Regions from separate parts of the Methylocystis borbori genome, predicted to be linked through region 2. Evidence: predicted binding sites of a transcription regulator. Region 2 holds the regulator's gene; the other holds the start of a gene.

Region 1 (3,414 bases), on a different contig from region 2:
TCTCCTGCGTCGGCGCCAATCCCGGCATGGTGTCCTGGTTCGTCAAACAGGCGCTCGTCAATATTGCGCGCGATACGGGCGCGCTGGAGAAGGAGCCGCAGACGCGCGCCGAATGGGGCGCGCTCGCGCAAAAGCTTGGCGTCAAGGGCGTCCATATCGCCGAGCGCGACACGCAGCGCGCGCGCGACCCCAAGCCCCGCAACGTCTTCGTCAACACCTGGTCGGTCGAAGGCTTCGTCTCCGAGGGCATGCAGCCCGCCGAACTGGGCTGGGGCACGCATGAAAAAGCGCTACCCGACATCGGCCGCGCGCATTCTTCGGGCTGCGGCGCGGCGATCTATCTTCTCTCGCCCGGCGCCAATACGCGGGTGCGTTCATGGTGTCCGACGCCGGGGCCGCAATATGGCTTCCTCGTCACCCATAATGAGTCGATCTCGATCGCCGACTATCTCACGCTGCGCGACGATTCCGGAAAGCCGGTCTATCGTCCGACCTGCCACTACGCCTATCATCCCGCCGACGACGCCGTGCTCTCGCTGCATGAAATCTTCGGCGCGTCGGGCAAGATGCAGGACAGCTGGAAGATTCTCGACGAGCATGAGATCGTCGACGGCATCGACGAATTGGGCGTCCTGATCTACGGCCACGCCAAGAACGCCTATTGGTACGGCTCGCAGCTCTCGATCGAGGAGACGCGCGATCTCGCGCCCTATCAGAACGCGACCGGCCTGCAGGTGAGTTCGGCCGCGCTCGCCGGCATGGTCTGGGCGCTGGAGAATCCGCAAGCCGGCATCGTCGAGGCCGACGAGGTGGATTACAAGCGCTGCCTAGAGGTGCAGCTTCCCTATCTTGGGCCGGTGAAGGGCTATTACACGGACTGGACGCCGCTCGATGGGCGGCCCGGCCTCTTCCCGGAAGACATCGACGAGAGCGATCCCTGGCAGTTCAGGAATATTCTCGTGCGCTGAGGGGCGCGCAAAAAAGCGAACGCCGCCATAAAAAAAGCGCCGCACGCAAGAGCGGCGCTTTTTTTGCGCTCTTGCGCGCGCCAAGAATGTTCTATATATGTTCTATATTCGCCTTATGTTCCTCTCTGGCCGGTCGAGCTGGGGGAGAGCGGCGAGTCCCCAAAGGCGTCCGGCGTCGCGCCGGATGAGTTGCGTCGCGTTGCGTTGTCGTCGGGAGGCCGCGTCGAAGTTTCGCGTCAGCGCGGTCTCCCTTGTCCTTTCATAAAAGTTGGAGTCCGCAATGGGCCGCTTGGCTGACGTTTCATCCGAGGCGCTCGGGCGCGAGATTGGCCAGATGAGCCAAGCGCGCGTCGGCGCGCTCATCGACGCCGAGCGTCGGCGCGGACGCGGGGCGCTGTCGAAGCGCAACGGCCGTTTCGAAAAGGAGACGCGCGAGGAGATCGACGACGGCTGGGGCTCCTTGGAGAGCCTCGAGGCGCTGACGACCAATATCCATATCGAAAAGCCGCGCACGATTCTCACGAGGAATGAATCGGCGGATATTTCCTTCGATCGGTCGATCAATCCCTATCGCGGCTGCGAGCATGGCTGCGTCTATTGCTTTGCGCGGCCGAGCCACGCCTATATGGGCTTTTCTCCCGGCCTCGATTTCGAGACCGAGATTTTCGTTAAGGAAGGCGCGGCGCAATTGCTCGAACGCGAATTGTCGGCGCCAAATTATGTCCCCAAAACCATCGCGCTCGGCTCCAATACCGATCCCTATCAGCCGGTCGAGCGGCGCCATCGCGTGACGCGATCGATTCTCGAGGTTCTGGCGCGGGCCAATCATCCGGTCGGGATCGTGACGAAATCGGCGCTCGTTTTACGCGATCTCGATCTCCTCGCGCCAATGGCCGAGAAAGGCCTCGTCAAAGTCGCCATATCGGTCACGACGCTCGATCGCCGGCTGGCGCGGCTCATGGAGCCGCGCGCGGCGACGCCCGATTTGCGGCTCGACACGATCGAAAAGCTCGCCAAGGCAGGGGTGCCCACGACTGTGCTGACGGCGCCGATCATTCCGGCGATCAACGACGACGAGATCGAGAAGATTTTGACCCGCGCCCATGCGGCCGGCGCGCGCGAAGCGGGCTATGTGCTGCTGCGCCTGCCGCTCGAACTGCGCGATCTCTTCAGCGAATGGCTGATGACGCATTTTCCCGATAGGGCGCGCCGCGCGCTCGGCCTCGTGCGCTCGACTCGCGACGGCAAGCTCTATGATTCTGCCTTCGGGCGGCGCATGAAGGGCGACGGCCCCTACGCCTGGATGATCGGGAGACGTTTCGAGGTCGCCGCCGCGCGGCTCGGCTTTTCGCGCAGCAAGCTGCGCACGGACCTCTTCGAGCCCCCGCGCCGCGCGCCGCAGCAGCTCGCGCTTTTTTAAGTCGGCATAAAAATCTTTGGACGAATGGCGCGCCTTTCGTCTTCGCGGTTGCCAAGGCGCTAAGCGACGCGCTTTCATCGCGCCATGCGCCCGCGCGCTTTTCCTTACGCCGCTTTGGCGACGCCCTTTTTCAAAGGACGTCAGCCTTGACGCGCGCCGGTCCCGATTTCGCGATCGAAGCGCGGCTGCGCCGCAAGGGCGTGTGGCCGGTCGCCGGCGTCGACGAAGTAGGGCGCGGTCCGCTCGCGGGTCCCGTCGCGGCGGCTGCGGTGATTCTCGATCCCAAGCGCCCGCCGTCCGGCCTCGACGATTCCAAGGTCTTGACCCAGAAGCAGCGGGAAGAGGCTTTTGAGCGGATCATGGCGAGCGCGCTCGCGGTGAGCGTCGCTTTCGTCACCGCGCAGGAAATCGACCGCATCAATATCCGCCGCGCCTCGCTCGCCGCCATGGCCCGCGCGGTCGCCGGCCTTTCCCAAACGCCCGCCTATCTTCTCGTCGACGGGAACGATCCGCCCCCCGTCGCCTGTCCCTGCCGCGCCATCGTCAAGGGCGACGCCACCGCGCTCTCGATCGCCGCCGCCTCCATCGTCGCTAAAGTCGCGCGCGACGCGATGATGCGCCGCGTCGCCATCCTCTATCCGCATTACGGCTTCGAGACCAATGTCGGCTATGCGGCGCGCAAGCATTTGGAGGCGATCGCGCGGCATGGCGCGAGCCCCGCGCATCGCTTGAGCTTTTCGCCTTTGCGCGAGGTCTGACGGCTTTCGAGCGCGTTCGTCGATCATGGATTCCCGAACGCGCTCTCGTTTTTTGGCGCATTTTCTTAAGCCGAACCGGCGTCCGCTTCGACGGAAAATGCCTCGGCGCCGGCGCCGTCAATCTTTCGCTAACCTTTTTATTTCCTTAAGAAATCCGTTCGAAAAAGAGACGCGCGCGCGCCGCCCCTCTAAACGCCGCCTTTACCTCCTTCGCGCAATATCCCGGACGTTGGTTGTGTTTTTGGTGTCGAGTTCATGCGTAGCGCGC
Region 2 (3,414 bases):
CCGCGCGCAAGGGCTGGGCGACATCGCCGAGCTTGACGCCAAGCGCGACGGAAAGTTCGCGCACGGCGCCTTCCGTCGTCGCCGCGGTCCATTCCGGCAGCGCCGTGAGTTTCTCGACGAGCGTCGCGAGCCGCGCGCGCGCGTCGGGCGAGAGCAGTTGCGCGGCCTTGGCGTCGAGCGCGAGCGGCCGCTGGGCGAAAAGAAAGCCCGCGCCGTCGAGAAGCTCGTTCAAGGTTTTCGCCCGCGCCTTCAATCCCGGCAAAGCGGCAAGCAGTTGCGCGCGCTTTTTATCATCGAGCGCCTGCGCGATGGCTTCTCCGCCTTCGAGATAGGCAAGCGTCGCGACGAGAAGATCGAAAAGTTCGTCGTCATTGGAGTCGCGCAGATAGTGCCCGTTCATATTTTCGAGCTTGGCGAAATCGAAGCGCGCGGGCGAGCGATGCACTTGCGTAAGATCGAAGGCGTCGATCATCTCGGGCAGCGTGAAAAACTCCTTGTCGCCCTGCGACCAGCCAAGGCGCAGGAGATAATTGCGCAGCGCCGCCGGCAGATAGCCCATGGCGCGGTAGGCGTCGACGCCGAGCGCGCCATGGCGCTTCGAGAGTTTCGCGCCGTCCGCCCCATGGATGAGGGGAATATGGGCGAAGGCCGGCGTCTCCCAGCCCAGCGCCTCATAAATATGCTTCTGGCGCGCGGCGTTGGTGAGATGATCGTCGCCGCGAATGATCTGCGTCACGCCCATATCGTGATCGTCGACGACGACGGCGAGCATATAGGTCGGCGCGCCGTCCGAACGCAGCAGGATGAAATCGTCGAGATCCTTGTTCTGGAAAACGACGCGCCCCTGCACGGCGTCGTCGATCACGGTCTCGCCCTCCTGCGGCGCCTTGATGCGCACCACAAAGGGCGCGCCGGCGGGGGCGTCCGAAGGATCGCGATCGCGCCAGCGGCCGTCATAGCGCCAGGGGCGCTTCTCGGCCTTGGCCTTCTCGCGCATCTCCTCGAGCTCCTGCGCGGTGGCGTAGCAGCGATAGGCCCTGCCCTTGGCGAGCAGCTCCTGCGCGACCTCGGCATGGCGCGCGGCGCGGGCCGACTGGTAGACGATGTCGCCGTCCCAATCGAGCCCGAGCCATCTCATGCCGTCGATGATGGCGTCGATCGCCGCTTGCGTGGAGCGCTCGCGGTCGGTGTCCTCGATGCGCAGCAGGAAACGCCCGCCGTGTTTTCTGGCGTAGAGCCAGTTGAAGAGCGCGGTGCGCGCGCCGCCGATATGGAGAAAGCCCGTGGGCGACGGGGCGAAGCGGGTGACGACCTGTGACATGAGCGCCGCAAATATCCTTAAAGATGCGCGAAGCGGCCCCTCTAGCATGGGCGGAGCCGAGCGAATAGGAGCGCGCGCAGGTCCGCCTCAACCAAAGCGTGAACATGGACCTTGCGGAACGCAGAGAGAACGTCTATCGTCTGTTCATGATTTGTTTATAGTCTCAATTCAAAAGAGACTCTGGCTGCGCTTTTACCCCCTGCGCGGCTTTAGGGGCGATGCATCGATGCTGACAAAAAAGCAAAGCGATTTGCTGCGATTCATTCATGAGCGCCTGAAGGAGTCCGGCGTGCCGCCCTCCTTCGACGAAATGAAGGACGCGCTCGATCTGCGCTCCAAATCCGGCATTCATCGCCTGATCCTCGCTCTCGAGGAACGCGGCTTCATCCGCCGCCTGCCCAATCGCGCCCGGGCGCTCGAAGTGCTGCGCCTGCCGGAATCGGCGACGCCGCGCAGCGCCGGCGGGCGCTCCGGCAAATTCGCGCCTTCCGTGATCGAGGGCAATCTCGGCCGCGTCCGGCCGCTGCACGAGCGGCACGAAGACGAGAGCGACCAGCAGGTCGCGATCCCGGTCATGGGGCGGATCGCCGCCGGCACGCCGATCTCGGCGATCCAGAACCGCAGCCATACGATCAGCCTCCCGCCCGACCTTTTGGCGAATGGCGAGCATTTCGCGCTCGAAGTGCGCGGCGATTCGATGATCGAGGCCGGCATTCTCGACGGCGACACCGTCGTCATCAAGAAACAGGACAACGCCGACACCGGCGATATCGTCGTCGCGCTGATCGACGAGGAGGAAGCGACATTGAAGCGCCTGCGCAAGCGTGGCGCCTCGATTGCGCTCGAAGCCGCGAACCCGGCCTATGAGACGCGCATCTTCGGTCCCGACCGCGTGCGCATCCAGGGCAAGCTCGTCAGCCTCCTGCGGAAATATTAATCCGCCTCACTGAAGCGGCTCCATGAGGCGGGCGTCTTCCGCCGCGCGCTCTTGCTCGGACACGTCCTTCGGCGGCGCGCGCCGCAGGCGCGGCGCCGGCGACCAGGGCCGATCCTCGTCGATTCCGCGCGCCGTCGTCCACTCGGCGCCGCCGTCCTTGAAGCGCAGCGTCACCGCCCCTGTCTCAGCGAGCTTCCTTCGGTCGATGACGATCGCCGCGGCGCAGCCGTCCGGCGCGTAAAGCGGCGTGACGATGACGCTGGCGCGCGCGCAATCCTCCAGAAAGGCGCCGCGCGCGGAAACGAGGGCGACGAGGCGCCCGTCAAAGGCGCGGCCGACGCAGCCGAGATCGTCGCAGGAGACGCCGCTTTTCGCGTCGCCCGCCGCGCGGGCGTCGGCGTCGGCCCGCAGCCATTGCTCGGCGGCGAAGGCGCCGGGCCTTTGCCCCATGAGCGCGAGCTCGCCGGAAGGCTGGCGCAGCGCCGCCGCCTCGCCCGTCGCCGGAACGGCGAGATCGAAAGACGCGCCGCCCATGGCGCCCATCAGGCCGATAAGCGCGAGCGGAATCGCCGTGGCGCGAAACGCCCATGTCCGCCACAGCACGAGCGAGAGAACGGCGAGCGCGAGAAAGACAATCGCCCAGGGGGCGAAGGCTTTGACGGGGAGGCTCGCGCCCGGCGCGCTCGCGATCAGCCCTGCGAGATAGGTCACGAGATCGATGCCCATTTTGAGGTAACGCCAGACAAAGCCGTCGAGTCCGAAGGGATAGAGCGCCGCGCCGATCAGCGCGCAAGGCACGGCGAAAAATTCGATGATCGCCAGCGTCAGCGGATTGCCGATCAGCACATAGGGACTGAGCTCGTGGAAGTCGTTCGCCATGAATGACGCCGTCGCCGATGTCGCGCAGAGCGTCGCGAAAATCGCCGCGCCCGGCCCGTGCAGCAGGCGCTCGGCGATGTTTTCGCGCAAGGCGGCGAAACGCCCGCGCGGCGCGGTCTCCTCGACGCGCTGGCGCGCAAGCTGATCGCTCCGCCACTCATAAACGGCGATCAGCGCCGCGACGGCGGCGAAGGAAAGTTGAAAGCTCGCGCCAAGCAGCGCCTCGGGCTCGAAGGCGATGACGAATAGCGCCGCAAGCGCGAGATTGCGCATGGAG

What was found. The regulator LexA, encoded in region 2, represses DNA repair genes until DNA is damaged. The targets are predictions, from matches to a motif close to TGTTCNNNNTGTGTTCNG.
Region 1: the regulator LexA is predicted to act here: its motif matches at 1,056-1,073, upstream of V3H18_RS13200 (PA0069 family radical SAM protein).

The regions. Positions count from the first base shown of each region.
Region 1 covers NZ_JAZHYN010000044.1:11,446-14,859, reverse strand. The annotation lists gene V3H18_RS13205 (homospermidine synthase) at 1-968, shown strand, start outside; gene V3H18_RS13200 (PA0069 family radical SAM protein) at 1,249-2,388, shown strand; gene V3H18_RS13195 (ribonuclease HII) at 2,535-3,146, shown strand; gene V3H18_RS13190 (site-specific DNA-methyltransferase) at 3,402-3,414, shown strand, end outside.
Region 2 covers NZ_JAZHYN010000015.1:19,101-22,514, forward strand. The annotation lists gene gltX (glutamate--tRNA ligase) at 1-1,321, opposite strand, end outside; gene lexA (transcriptional repressor LexA) at 1,548-2,258, shown strand; gene V3H18_RS06975 (ComEC/Rec2 family competence protein) at 2,265-3,414, opposite strand, start outside.